Saccharophagus degradans 2-40: one gene and its partners. The protein of the gene in region 1 interacts with the protein of each later gene in a pairwise test. Links are inferred from orthologs where the notes say so. Each region holds a gene or a part of one and is shown in the gene's direction. Other genes may lie near its edges.

What was found.
Region 2: the proteins of rplL (region 1) and parC interact in binary tests that used the Escherichia coli proteins (3 or more experiments, as listed by UniProt). The link is inferred for Saccharophagus degradans 2-40 from one-to-one orthologs.
Region 3: the proteins of rplL (region 1) and SDE_RS06880 interact in binary tests that used the Escherichia coli proteins (3 or more experiments, as listed by UniProt). The link is inferred for Saccharophagus degradans 2-40 from one-to-one orthologs.
Region 4: the proteins of rplL (region 1) and dnaE interact in binary tests that used the Escherichia coli proteins (3 or more experiments, as listed by UniProt). The link is inferred for Saccharophagus degradans 2-40 from one-to-one orthologs.

What each region holds. Positions count from the first base shown.
Region 1 is NC_007912.1:1,185,729-1,188,766, forward strand. Bases 320-3,038 are described here. They hold rplL (50S ribosomal protein L7/L12), read left to right. Parts: upstream 320-1,348; coding sequence 1,349-1,729; downstream 1,730-3,038. Other genes in these bases: rplA (50S ribosomal protein L1), read left to right, coding at 320-474; rplJ (50S ribosomal protein L10), read left to right, coding at 758-1,288; rpoB (DNA-directed RNA polymerase subunit beta), read left to right, coding at 1,952-3,038. Also shown: more of rplA, read left to right, coding at 1-319. UniProt on the Escherichia coli protein: The binding site for several of the GTPase factors involved in protein synthesis (IF-2, EF-Tu, EF-G and RF3). Is thus essential for accurate translation.
Region 2 is NC_007912.1:493,032-496,350, forward strand. The notes cover bases 29-3,028. They hold parC (DNA topoisomerase IV subunit A), read left to right. Parts: upstream 29-405; coding sequence 406-2,652; downstream 2,653-3,028. Other genes in these bases: SDE_RS02090 (GNAT family N-acetyltransferase), read right to left, coding at 29-241; SDE_RS02100 (PilZ domain-containing protein), read left to right, coding at 3,014-3,028. Outside these bases: more of SDE_RS02090, read right to left, coding at 1-28; more of SDE_RS02100, read left to right, coding at 3,029-3,274; SDE_RS02105 (glucosaminidase domain-containing protein), read right to left, coding at 3,316-3,319. UniProt on the Escherichia coli protein: Topoisomerase IV is essential for chromosome segregation; it is the principal protein responsible for decatenating newly replicated chromosomes. It relaxes supercoiled DNA.
Region 3 is NC_007912.1:1,701,969-1,705,265, forward strand. What follows is about bases 205-3,182. They hold SDE_RS06880 (rhodanese-related sulfurtransferase), read left to right. Parts: upstream 205-1,217; coding sequence 1,218-2,147; downstream 2,148-3,182. Other genes in these bases: SDE_RS06865 (response regulator), read right to left, coding at 205-270; SDE_RS06870 (hypothetical protein), read right to left, coding at 423-710; SDE_RS06875 (BolA family protein), read left to right, coding at 810-1,121; SDE_RS06885 (GNAT family N-acetyltransferase), read left to right, coding at 2,237-2,728; SDE_RS21225 (TetR/AcrR family transcriptional regulator), read right to left, coding at 2,804-3,182. Also shown: more of SDE_RS06865, read right to left, coding at 1-204; more of SDE_RS21225, read right to left, coding at 3,183-3,297. UniProt on the Escherichia coli protein: Catalyzes oxygen-dependent 5-hydroxyuridine (ho5U) modification at position 34 in tRNAs, the first step in 5-carboxymethoxyuridine (cmo5U) biosynthesis.
Region 4 is NC_007912.1:1,427,544-1,431,921, forward strand. The notes cover bases 320-4,378. They hold dnaE (DNA polymerase III subunit alpha), read left to right. Parts: upstream 320-656; coding sequence 657-4,178; downstream 4,179-4,378. Other genes in these bases: SDE_RS05810 (tryptophan halogenase family protein), read left to right, coding at 320-543; SDE_RS05820 (acetyl-CoA carboxylase carboxyltransferase subunit alpha), read left to right, coding at 4,345-4,378. In the rest of the region: more of SDE_RS05810, read left to right, coding at 1-319. UniProt on the Escherichia coli protein: DNA polymerase III is a complex, multichain enzyme responsible for most of the replicative synthesis in bacteria. This DNA polymerase also exhibits 3' to 5' exonuclease activity. The alpha chain is the DNA polymerase catalytic subunit.

The sequences.
Region 1 (3,038 bases):
GTTGCAGTATTCACACAAGGTGCTAACGCTGAAGCAGCTAAAGAAGCTGGTGCAGAATTTGTTGGTATGGAAGACCTTGCCGAGCAAATTAAAGGCGGCATGATGGATTTCGACGTTGTGATTGCAGATCCAGCGGCCATGCGTGTAGTAGGTATGTTAGGTCAAGTGTTGGGTCCACGCGGCTTAATGCCAAACCCAAAAACTGGCACCGTAACTCCTGATGTTGTGGGTGCAGTTAAAAATGCTAAAGCTGGTCAGGTTCGTTACCGTGCAGACAAAGGCGGTATCATCCACGGCGGTATTGGCAAAATTTCTTTTGATGCAAATGCAATCAAAGAAAACTTAGAAGCATTAATTTCAGACTTGAAAAAGGCTAAACCTGCTTCGGCTAAAGGTATTTACGTGAAACGAGTTTCACTAAGCACCACTATGGGCCCAGGTTTGACCATCGATCAGTCATCTTTAACTGCTTAATTGCAGTTAAAGCGAAGAACTTTGGGGTCTGCAAAAATTAGGTGTTAGTTGTAGGTAAGAGCAAGCTTTGTTTGTTTTGCTTTAATGCTTAATTGGCGCAGGCCGTTAAAGACCGTAGGTGTGCTGAGAATTTTATTCAAAGCGCTTAATAGACTGTAACAAGAAAGCCTACGCAAACGGTGTGACCCGATTCAGATTTTATTTGGATTTGATCACCGAGAACGGGTTTAGTGAGCTTTGCTCGTATTTCTAAACCTATATTCAGATCCAGGAGATAGTTAACGTGGCTATTAGACTCGAAGACAAAAAAGCGATTGTCGCTGAAGTTAACGAGACTGCAGCAAATGCGTTGTCACTGGTGGTAGCCGATGCCCGTGGGGTAACAGTCGGCGCTATGGATACCTTGCGTAAGCAAGCTCGCGAAAGTGGTGTACGTCTCCAAGTCGTACGTAACACTTTGGCTAAGCGTGCAATCGAAGGTACCGATTTTGAGTGCGTTAAAGACGCGCTTGTTGGTCCAAGCATTTTTGGGTTTTCTATGGAAGATCCAGGTGCAGCTGCTCGTCTATTCAAAGATTTTGCTAAAGAGCAATCTAAGTTTGAAATTAAGGCGTTGTCTGTAGGTGGAAAGTTATTGGAAGCGGGTCAAATCGACGCGTTGGCAAAACTACCTACCTTGGAGCAGGCTTTGGGTCAATTGGCAAGCGTAATGATTGCACCTGTCACCAAATTGGTTCGTACTTTCAACGAAGTTCCTACCAAAGTTACACGTGTTGTTGCGGCTGTTCGCGACCAAAAACAAGACGCAGCTTAATTCCAATAATTGGAATCAACCTGCTTTTAGTAAACAAATTTAATGTTGGGAGATTGAGTAATGGCTCTTTCTAAAGAAGATATCTTAAATGCAATTGCCGAAATGTCTGTTATGGACGTTGTTGAGTTAGTTGCTGCAATGGAAGAAAAATTCGGCGTATCTGCTGCTGCTGCTGTAGCTGTAGCTGCTCCTGCTGCTGGCGGCGACGCTGGTGGTGCTGCTGCTGAGCAAACTGAATTCGACGTTATCCTAGCTTCTGCTGGTGAGAAGAAAGTTAACGTTATCAAGGCTGTTCGTGGTATCACTGGTCTTGGTCTTAAAGAAGCTAAAGAATTGGTTGACGGCGCTCCTAGCCCAATCAAAGAAGGCGTTTCTAAAGACGACGCAGAAGAAGCTAAGAAATTACTTGAAGAAGCTGGCGCATCTGTCGAGCTTAAGTAAGTTGTTTCAAAGCGAGGGCTTTGCCCTCGTTTGAGGATGGGTCAGTCGGCTTTAGTCGTCTGGCCTTTTCCCGTTTGCGGTCTACGCAAAACGTTTGTGGGACATACCATTAAAAGTATAGGGACACCCCATAAAACTTCCAACACGATTGTAAGCGCTTGCCAGGCGGTGAAATCGTCGTCCCACATTGATATTGATCCGTGAACCAGCTGAGGAACACTGATGGCTTACTCATATACTGAGAAAAAACGTATCCGAAAGGATTTTGGCAAGTTGCCAGACGTCATGGAAGTGCCATACCTTCTGGCGATTCAACTAGATTCCTACAGAAAATTTACGCAGGCTGATACCCCTTTCGATCAAAGAAAGGATATGGGCTTGCACGCTGCATTTAAATCTATATTTCCAATAGTGAGCTATTCAGGTAATGCAGCACTTGAGTATGTCAGTTATGCCCTAGGTAAGCCCGTTTTTGACGTAAAAGAATGTGTTTTGCGTGGCGCGACCTATGCAGTGCCTTTACGCGTTAAAGTTCGTTTGATTATCTACGATAAAGATTCGTCCAGTAAGGCGATCAAGGATATCAAAGAGCAAGAAGTCTACATGGGCGAAATTCCGCTTATGACAGACAATGGTACATTCGTAGTGAATGGTACCGAGCGAGTAATTGTATCTCAGTTACACAGATCTCCTGGTGTGTTTTTCGAGCACGACAAAGGTAAGACCCACTCTTCGGGCAAGTTGCTCTACTCTGCACGCGTTATCCCTTACCGTGGCTCATGGTTAGACTTCGAGTTCGACCCTAAAGATCTAGTTTTCGTACGTATTGACCGTCGTCGTAAGTTGCCTGCGTCTATTTTGTTGCGCGCATTGGGCTATACCACCGAGCAAATGCTCGATATGTTCTACGAAACAAGCAAGTTCGGTCTTACCGAAACTGGTGAGTGCGTACTTGAATTGGTTCCATCGCGTTTGCGCGGTGATGTAACAACGTTTGAAATTAAAGATAAAGACGGCAATTTAATTGTTGAAGATGGCCGTCGTATTACTGCTCGTCATATTCGTCAGTTGGAAAAAGCTGGTGTAACCGAGCTAAGTGTTCCGCACGAATATATGGTTGGTCGCGCATTAGCGAAAGATATTATTAATGCGGAATCCGGCGAAGTTCTATTTGAATGTAACACCGAAATCACAGACGAAGTTCTTGCGGAGCTTGTTAAGTCTGGCGTTAAAGAATTTGAAACGTTGTACACCAACGAATTAGATTGCGGTCCGTTTATTTCTGACACTTTGCGCAGCGACCCTGCTC
Region 2 (3,319 bases), 690 kb from region 1 along the record:
CGTCAAAGGGGCCGTAGGGCAGGTAGGTCCACATGCGCTGGTCAGGGCTTTGTTGGTTGGCTTCAAATAAAGCTTGCGCATGTTTGCGCGGGTTAAGGGGTACAACACGGGTAAAACGGCCCTCTAAGGTTGCCGCGCTAATATTGCCGGCGCCCTGCCAATCGGGCACGGCTTTACCTAGTGCTTGACCCAATGCGTTTGGCTCTGCATACAATAGCGCCAAATCTTCTTCCATATTCATAGGTAACCTTATTAATGTGTTTGAAATGAATTTGTTATACTCGCCGCACATTCGCTATACCGCGTGCCGAAAATTGATTAAAAAAGAATCGAGCAACGGGTATAAAAGGCGAGATATTCGCCAACAAGCCATCATAACGAATAACTGATCGGGCCTCCCGCTTTATGACCGAATCCACAGTAGTATACGATGCCGAAGAGCAAATACCGCTCAAGCAGTTTTCCGAAAAAGCGTATTTGGATTACTCCATGTACGTTATTCTCGACCGCGCCTTACCCCACGTAGGTGACGGCCTTAAACCCGTTCAGCGCCGCATTGTTTATGCCATGAGCGAGCTGGGCTTAAAGTCCACCGCCAAGTATAAAAAGTCCGCCCGCACCGTGGGTGATGTAATCGGTAAGTTCCACCCGCACGGCGACAGCGCCTCCTACGAAGCCATGGTTATCATGGCGCAGCCGTTCTCGTTTCGTTACCCACTGGTAGATGGTCAAGGTAACTGGGGTTCGCAGGATGACCCCAAATCGTTTGCGGCTATGCGATACACCGAGTCGCGCTTGGCGGCGTTTAGTGATGTGTTGTTGGCCGAGCTTGGCCAAGGCACGGTAGATTGGCAGCCCAACTTCGACGGCACCTTAGATGAACCCAAAGTGCTGCCGGCAAAAGTGCCCACCGTTCTACTAAACGGCACCACAGGTATTGCTGTGGGTATGGCCACCGATATACCGCCGCACAATTTGCGCGAGTTGGTGAATGCAACAATTCACCTGTTGGAAAACCCCAACGCTACCGTACCCGAATTGTGCGAGCACCTGTTAGGCCCAGATATGCCTACCGAAGCCGAAATTATTTCGCCGCGTGAAGACATTATAAAAATGTACGAAACCGGCAAAGGCTCGCTAAAAATGCGCGCAATTTGGACCAAAGAAGGTAACGATGCGGTCATTACCGCTCTGCCTCATCAGGTAAGCGGTGCAAAAATTCTCGAGCAAATAGCCGCGCAAATGCAGGCTAAAAAGCTGCCAATGGTGGCAGACTTGCGCGATGAATCCGACCATGAAAACCCCACCCGTTTAGTGATAGTGCCGCGCTCTAACCGCATAGACATAGATGGCGTTATGAACCACCTGTTTGCCACTACCGATTTAGAACGCAACTACCGCGTTAACCTCAATATGATTGGTATTAACGGCCGTCCAGGTGTGCGTTCGCTCGATAAAATTCTTGGCGACTGGTTGAGCTTCCGCATGGTAACCGTGCGCCGTCGTTTGCAGCACAGGTTGGATTGGGTAAATCGCCGTTTACATTTATTGGACGCAGCGTTAATTGCTTTTTTAAACCTCGATGAAGTAATTGAAATTGTTCGCACCGAAGACAAGCCGCGCGAAGTGCTCATGCAGCGGTTTGATTTAACCGAAGAGCAAGCCAACTATATTTTAGATACGCGGTTACGCCAGTTGGCTCGTTTAGAGGAAATGAAAATACGCGGCGAGCAAGACGAGTTGCAAAAAGAGCGCGACACCATAGAAAAAACGCTTGGCTCTGCGCGCATGATGAAAACACTTATCAAAAAAGATATGTTGCAGGTACTAAAAGAGCACGGCGACGAACGCCGCTCGCCAATTGTTACCCGCGAAGAGTCACAAGCATTTAGCGAAGACCAGTTGCTAACTAGCGAACCGGTGACCGTTGTGCTTTCAGAAAAAGGCTGGATACGCTCCGCCAAGGGTCACGAAATGGACCCCGCATCGCTCAGTTATAAAGCCGGCGATGAATTTAAATTTGCTTCGCGGGGCAAAAGTAATCAAAGCGTTATTTTAATTGATTCAACTGGTCGCAGTTACGCTTTAGCTGCACACACGTTGCCGTCGGCACGTGGGCAGGGCGAACCTGTTACCGGCAGACTAAATCCTCCCAGCGGTGCCACTATCGAAGGCATGTTAATGGGCAGTGAAGATCAGCGTGTGCTGTTAGCTTCGGATGCCGGTTACGGTTTTGTGGGCAAGCTAGGCGATTTAGTGTCTAAAAATAAAGCGGGTAAAGCTGCGCTAACGCTTCCTAAAGGTGCTGAAGTTTTACCGCCCACCGTGATAGAAGATTTAGATAACACCTGGCTTGCCGCCTTTAGCAACGAAGGTCGCTTATTAGTATTTAAAGTTACCGAGCTGCCTGAGTTAGCGCGCGGTAAAGGCAATAAAATTATTAATATTCCTTCTGCCCGCGTACAAAACCGCGAAGAGTTTGTAATTGCTTTAGCCGTAGTGCAAGCGAGCGATACCTTGAAAGTGGTTTCGGGTAAGCGCCATTTAAATCTTAAGTTTAAAGATTTAGAGCACTATATTGGCGAGCGCGGACGGCGAGGTAATAAATTGCCACGCGGCTTCCAAAAGGTGGATGCTGTCGAATTACTATAGGTAGTCGATGTGCACTTAAGTAGTGCTTTGCCGTATTAGTTTTTTATTTGAAGCGAACAAAATTCTTGTTCGCTTTTTTTTGACCAAGAATTGAACGCGCCTTGAAGAGCTAGATTAAAATGTAAAAAACGCAATGCGAAACGGTTGGCATTCGAGAAATATCAGCGTCTAAATCCCTTTTATTGTTTAAGAATCACCATTCTGCTACTTGATCCATGTGTAAACTGGTGACACACTCTCTTACACTGTTTAGCGGCAACAACAATAATAGCTAAAACACATACATCCTAAACCGTAGTACGAGCACTAACTAGTTTTCTAGTTAATTGGTATTACTAAACCCATTTTTGTAGTAATTAAAATGTCTGAGTTTAGAAAGCACGGTCGTAAACTTGTTAAGTGTGCGGTACGGCTAACCCATAAAGAGTTTGGCGAAATAGTCACCGAGACGCGAGATATCTCTGAAACCGGTGTGTTTGTTTCCTGTGCCGATTTAGTGAGTTTTGTTGCTATAGGTGAGCGTATTCAAGCTAAGCTTTACGCAGATTGTGACTCGGTTTCCGAGACGCACTTAGAGGTTGTGCGCCTCTCCGATGAAGGTGTGGGGTTAGCATTTATCTAAAAAGCAGTTTAACTTTACTGCCTCTTCACTTATGCCTACGCTTAC
Region 3 (3,297 bases), 520 kb from region 1 along the record:
ACAGGCTTCGCTATTATCTTCTGCCACCAATATTCGCGCGTTACTAGCTGTAATTTGGGTGCGTTTAAGCTGCGAACTTACGCTGACACTGGGTGCTTTAGGCGTTAACCTAGCGAGCTTCTGCAGCGCAGAATCCATCACTTTTAACATTTCTATGTGGGGGCGCTTGACGTCCTCGGCTAACTTGGGGTCTTCAATGGTCTTTTGCAGCCATGCTCTGCGCTTGCCTAGGGTGTCTAAAACAAGTTTAAGTTCATTGGATTCAAGCATTAATGGGGTCCACCGGTAATTAGCTCGCAGGGTTGTTAATTACAGTATAGAAGTAGATGCGCTTGATGATAGATCGAAAATGACTAGTCTTGCGAAGCTTAAAAACCAAAGAGAAGAAAGCGGAGGTTGTAGCAGGAGGGTGCCGCTAGCGGCTATGAATTGCGGCTAGCGTCGTTTTCTTTAATAGAGGCCATTACTTTCTGCATGTATGCATAATAGTCGTCAGACAGGGTGCGAGAGCCATCACGGCGGTCTTCGCGTGATTTACGGCGTTTGCGATGGTAAAGGTCGAGCGGCATACTACTACAGGGGTCTGCATCGAGTCTTCTGTCATCGCCTTTTCTGCGGTCAACAAATATAAATTTATTGGATGAGGGTGCGTTACTCATAGTCAGTACATCATTGTTTGCTTGCTGTGAATCTTTGATCAATTTTCGCATCTTTCTACTTTCTTTATGAGATGACAAGACTAGAATAGCCATCTTTCTTGTCTTGTCCAGTGATTATAGGGCAATTTGTGTTCCAAAAAGGTGATACATATGTCAGTACAGCTTACTATCCAGCAAAAGCTTCAATTACAGTTTAGTCCGGTTCTTCTGGAGGTGCTGAATGAAAGTCACGGCCACAATGTGGCCAAAGGGTCCGAAACCCACTTTAAAGTTGTTGCAGTAAGCGACGCATTTGAAGGCTTGGGGTTGGTGAAACGCCATCAAGCTGTTTATGCAGCCTTGGCGGACGAGCTGGCCAGCGGAGTACATGCGCTGGCGCTACATTTGTTTACGCCTAGTGAGTGGGAAGCCAATAAGGCAGACTTGGCCTCGCCTAAGTGTATGGGCGGCAGTAAAAAATAAAAAAGTGTAATAGTTGATGTCCTTTGGTTGAATTTTAACCTCTCATTTCGATAGAATCGCGCACCGTTATTCTATTTACTCTGAAAAGTAGTTTTTATGCCCCAGATTGTTATAGCCGCGTTATATAAGTTTGTTTCCTTGCCCGATTTCGAGGCACTGCGAGAGCCGCTGCAGGCCTTTTGTATAGAGAATGAGATAAAGGGTACATTGCTGCTCGCGCAAGAGGGGATAAACGGCACTGTGGCTGGTAGGCGTGAGGCAATTGATGCTCTGTTAGCTTATTTCGGTAAAGATGCTCGGCTGGCAGATATAGACCACAAAGAATCCTACGAAGAAGAGCAGCCTTTTTATCGCATGAAGGTAAAGCTCAAAAAAGAAATAGTCACAATGGGCGTTGAAGGTATAGACCCCAACAATATCGTGGGCACCTACGTTGAGCCTAAAGACTGGAATAGCCTTATCGATGACCCCGAAGTAATCGTTGTGGATACCAGAAATAATTACGAATACGATATTGGCACTTTCGAAGGTGCGCTCAACCCCAACACTGAAAGTTTTCGCGAGCTGCCCGAGTATGTGGCTAAAAACCTAGACCCAGCTAAACACAAAAAAGTGGCGATGTTTTGTACAGGCGGAATTCGCTGTGAAAAATCTACAGCGTTTATGAAACAGCGAGGGTTTGAAGAGGTTTATCATCTAAAGGGCGGTATTTTAAAATACTTAGAAGAAGTGCCCGAAGAGCAAACTCGCTGGAAAGGGGAGTGCTTTGTATTCGATAATCGTGTAGCTGTAAATCACGCATTAGAAAAAGGTACCTACGACCTTTGTCATGGTTGCCGCTACCCCATTACCGAAGAAGATAAAAAATCCGAAAAATATATAGAAGGGGTCGCTTGTCCGCATTGTCACGATACGCAAACGCCCGATCAGCGAGCGCGGTTTATGGAGCGCCAAAAACAGGTGCAGCTAGCTAAGGCGCGCAAGCAGGCACATATTGGTGCGCCAGCGCCAAGTAGGCAAAAATAGAGTTGAACCATTAACTTAATTTATAAATTAAACAATTAAGCCCCAGCTCGTTATGCGAACTGGGGCTTTTTATTTAAAGGGATAAGGCCATGAAAACTGAGAATAAGAAAATAATATGTGTTGATTACCACAACGATACGCATACGGAAGATTTATTGGCTATGCTAAATGAATATGCTTCATCTTTAGAGGGCGGCGCGGCGCCACTATCGCCAGCTACGCGTAACAACTTAATTCCCGCTCTGCGAGAGCGCAGTGATGCAGTAAGTTTACTGTGTTACGTTGATAACAAACCGGTAGGTATTTTAAATGCCTTCGAAGGGTTTTCTACGTTTAACGCAAAACCATTAATGAATGTGCATGATCTTGCCGTAAGTGAAGCTGTGCGAGGGCAGGGTATAGCAGGCATGTTGTTAGATGCCTTAGCAAAAATAGCTGAGCAAAAAAATTGCTGCAAACTAACGCTCGAAGTTCTAAGTAATAATACGCCGGCCATTAAGTGCTACCAGAACAATGGTTTTAAGCAATATGTATTGGCCGGTGCAATGGGAGTGGCGCAGTTCTGGCAAAAGAATATTTAGGGGATTAAATCAAAGCCTAGTATGGCTAACGCCCAAAGCGAGCATTGCCATATTCGAAGTTACATTAACAACGCATTATTTTTTCGCTACGGCTAGAATACCAGCAATAACCACTTTAGAGAGCGGCTCGAAAGCGGCGTTAATGGATTCTTTGTTATCTAGCATGAATTCCGGCGGCCAGCGGCCACTTAAACAAGCCGCGTGATTTACATGCTTTGCTGCCAAGGTGGTTACGCCGTGTGCGAGGGACCAGCAAGCAAACGCCCCTAAACCTTCGTTGTACTGGGTGGTAGGTAGTTGGTGTTTTTCTAGCAAGGCTATAACAGAGTTGCGCAACTCTTGTTCTGCGCGCATTGACGTTTCAATTAGCTCTGCTGTTACGTATTCCTGCGGTATATCAATTTGAAAAATAAACTGAAAGTACTGTGGGTGTTGCAAAGAGTATTGAAAATAGGCTTTACTAAGTGCGTAAATTCGTTCTTCTGGCTCTGCATTTTTCTCTACATGGCTTTCTAGCCATTGAGCGAAATGGTCTAAGCAGCGCAACTTAACGGCTGCGCACAATTCAT
Region 4 (4,378 bases), 240 kb from region 1 along the record:
GTGGCAATAGGGATGTCAGCTGGGTTTATCGAACCATTAGAGGCATCGGCATTAGCGCTTGTCGAATTATCCGCAAATATGATCAGAGATGAGATGCCGTTCTGTAAAAAAAGCCTGCAAGAAGTAGAAAAGCGGTTTAACCGTGTGTTTGCTTACCGGTGGGAACGAATTATCGATTTTCTTAAATTGCACTATGTGTTTTCGGAGCGCAAAGGTTCTGACTATTGGGCAGATGCTGCAAGCGCAGATTCAATTCCTGATAGTTTAAAGTATCTGTTATCTGTTTGGCAGTTTCGTCCTCCTAACGTTTATGACTTTATGCAAGGAGAAGAGTTGTTTCCTGTGGCCAGTTATCAATATATTTTGTATGGGATGGGGTTTGAGATGGCCCCAAACGCCGTCGCTAGAGAGTCTGATAACGTCGCGTTAGGAAGACGGTTACTTAAAGAGCAGGAGGGGGCTTTAGATAAGTATTTAACCAATTTACCAACAAATCGCCAGCTGCTCGATAATATCTTAAAGTTCGGTATGCAAAAGCTTTGAAGTTAGTAAGGGATTGGCACGGAGAGCTGTTTAAGGCTGCTATCTCTAGAGCAAAGTTATGCGTTAGAATAGCCGCCGCACCTCAATTCTTTTAGTTACGCGCTTGGTTCTCTATGTCCTCTCAATTCGTCCACCTCCGTGTCCGCACAGAATTCTCCCTTGTCGATAGTATTATCCGGGTAAAGCCGCTTGTGGCGCGGGCTGCGCAGGCGCAGATGCCTGCAATTGCGGTGACGGATTTCCACAATTTCTTTGGCTTGGTTAAGTTCTACAAAGCGGCTCAAGGGGCGGGGGTTAAGCCTATTTGCGGTTGTGATTTTCGCATGGAGCCGTTGGACGAAGAGAGCAACCCAGCTATTTTTACGCTACTTGCGATGAACCCCGAGGGTTATCGCAATATTACCGAGCTTATTTCACTCAGTTACCAAAAGGGCCAGAAACACGGTGAGCCCTATATTAAGTTTGAGTGGTTGGAGAAGTTTTCGGCGGGTGTTATTGCGTTGTCTGGTGGGCGTGTTGGCGAGGTTGGTCAGGCGCTTGTGGGTAATCGGCAGGTGGATGCAGAGGCAGCGCTGCAGCGTTGGATAGATGTATACCCCAATCGCTTTTATATTGAATTACAGCGCACGGGGCGCGAAAACGAAGAGCGTTATTTGCACAAAGCTATGGCGTTGGCCGAAAAGTATCAATTGCCGGTAGTAGCAACTAACGATGTGCGATTTTTAGATCAAGATTTATTCGATGTGCACGAAGCGCGCGTATGTATTGGTGAAGGGCGCGCATTGGATGACCCTCGTCGAGAGCGCAAATACACTGATCAACAATACTTAAAAACTGCAGAAGAAATGCAGGAGTTGTTTAGTGATATTCCCGAAGCCATTGAAAACACCGTAGAAATTGCCAAGCGCTGCTCAATTGAAATTCAATTGGGCACGTACTTCCTGCCTGAATACCCCATTCCTGAAGGGATGACCGAGAACTCCTTTTTCGAAAAGATATCTTACGAAGGTTTGGAGCGGCGTTTAAAAACTATTCTAAAAGAAGACGATCCGGATTACGCGACGAAAAAACAGCCGTATTTAAACCGCTTGAAATTTGAGCTAGATATTATTATTCAGATGGGGTTCCCCGGGTACTTCCTCATCGTGATGGACTTTATCCAATGGGCCAAGGATCACAATATTCCTGTAGGGCCCGGTCGTGGTTCGGGTGCGGGTTCACTTGTGGCCTATGTGTTGGATATTACCGACTTAGACCCGCTGCAATATGATTTGCTATTCGAGCGATTCCTCAACCCAGAGCGGGTATCCATGCCGGATTTCGACGTGGATTTCTGTATGGAGAAACGCGACCAAGTAATCAGCTATGTGGCGGATAACTACGGGCGCGATGCGGTATCGCAAATTATTACCTTCGGTACCATGGCGGCGAAGGCTGTGGTGCGCGACGTTGCTCGTGTTCAAGGTAAATCCTACGGCTTGGCGGACAAGCTTTCTAAGATGATTCCGCCAGACCCAGGTATGACCCTTACCAAAGCCTTCGAGCAAGAGGAGCCGTTGCGAGAATTTTTGGCAATGGACGGTGATGGCCAAGAAATTTGGGATATGGCCCTTAAGCTAGAAGGTATAACCCGCAACGTAGGTAAGCACGCCGGTGGTGTTGTTATTGCGCCTACGCGTCTTGTGGATTTTGCGCCGCTGTATTGTGATGAGAGTGGATCGGGCCTTGTTACCCAGTTTGATAAAAACGACGTGGAGGAGGCGGGCCTCGTTAAGTTTGACTTTCTGGGTTTGCGTACACTTACTATCATCGATTGGGCAGTAAAAATGATCGATGCCCAGCGCACCAAGCTGGGTGACCCACCGTTAGATATTTCCGCAATTCCGCTGGATGACGCTAAAACATTTGCCCTGCTGAAGCGCGCAGAAACCACCGCGGTGTTCCAGCTGGAATCGCGCGGCATGAAAGACCTTATTACGCGTTTAAAACCCGATACACTCGAAGAAATGATCGCATTGGTTGCGCTTTTCCGGCCTGGGCCGCTGCAGTCGGGCATGGTTGATGACTTTATTAACCGTAAACATGGGCGGGCGCAGGTAGCCTACCCAGATGCGAAATATCAGCATGAATGCCTACAGCCTATTCTAGAGCCCACCTATGGGGTAATTGTTTACCAAGAACAGGTAATGCAAATTGCGCAGGAGCTGGCAGGTTATTCGCTCGGTGGCGCAGATTTGCTTCGCCGTGCAATGGGTAAGAAAAAACCCGAAGAAATGGCGAAGCAGCGCTCTACATTCCAAGACGGCGCAGCGTCTAAAGGTATCGACCCAGAACTTGCCATCAAAATTTTCGACTTGGTGGAAAAGTTCGCAGGTTACGGTTTTAACAAATCTCACTCCGCAGCTTATGCGTTAGTTTCTTACCAAACCGCTTGGTTGAAGGCGCATTTTCCTGCGCACTTTATGGCTGCCACCATGTCTTCGGATATGGATAAAACTGATAAGGTTGTAACCTTTATCGAAGAATGCCGCAATATGAAACTCAACCTATTGCCGCCGGATGTAAACCGCGGCGAGTTTCAATTTACGGTGGATGACGACAATAACGTCATATACGGTTTGGGTGCCATTAAAGGCTTAGGAGAAGGGCCCGTTGAGGCCATTATTGCGGCCCGTAAAGATGGTGGCGACTTTAAAGATTTGTTCGATTTTTGTGCGCGAGTGGATAGCAAGAAAATCAACAAACGCGCCCTAGAAGCGCTAGTGCGCAGTGGTGCGTTGGATAACCTCGGGCCTGGCATAGACGTTGATTACGACCGCGCCGTAATGGCGGCGGCAGTACCCGAAGCAGTGAAAGCCGCTGAGCAGAGTGCAGCCAATGCCAACGCGGGTATGAGCGACCTATTTGGTGAGGTTGTACCTGTAGCCAGTGAGCGTGGTGATGCTTATTCCGAGTTTACTCATGTGCGCCGCTGGAGTTTAAAAGAGCGTTTAAATGGTGAGCGCGATACCTTGGGCTTGTACCTCACGGGTCACCCCATTGATGAATACGACGAAGAGCTTAAGCACCTTGTTTCTAATCGCATAGTGAATTTAAAGCCAGATAGAGCCAAGCAAAAGGTTGCAGGTTTGGTAGTGGCGTTTCGGGTAATGAAAACCAAGCGCGGCGATAAAATGGCCTTTGTTACTTTGGATGATCGCACCGGACGCCTAGAAACAGCGGTATTTGCCGATACCTATAACGAATATAAAGACAAGTTAATTAAAGACGCGCTGCTAGTGATTGAGGGCCAAGTAAGTAACGATGATTACAGTGGCGGCCTTAAAATGCGCGCCGATTCCGTAATTGATATGAGCGAAGCGCGCGAGCAGAATGTAGCCGGTATTAAAGTGCATTGGCACATAGAAAAACTACCTAAAAATTACTCTAACCAGTTTAGAGATACGCTGCAACAATATAGCGATGGCGGTTGCCCTGTAACTATTATTTACCATAAGTCTGCAAGCTCGGTCGAGCTTAAGTTGGGGGACGATTGGCGGGTTCGCCCGAGCGAAGAACTATTAGTGAATCTGCGTGGTCAGTACGGTAACGATGCCGTGGAATTGCTGTATAAAACCAGTAGTCCTTCCTACTAAAACGGTGTTATTTAACATTAATTTAGCTGGGCAATAGGCGCAAAAAAACATACTTACCTTTTAGCCTTGGTGTGGTGGTGGTAAACTTGCGCACTATTTTTCGAAAGTTGGTCAAAATACACTCATTCTCCGCCTAATTACGGAGTGTGGAACAAGGTTTAAAAACATGAATCTTAATTATCTCGATTTCGAACAGCCTA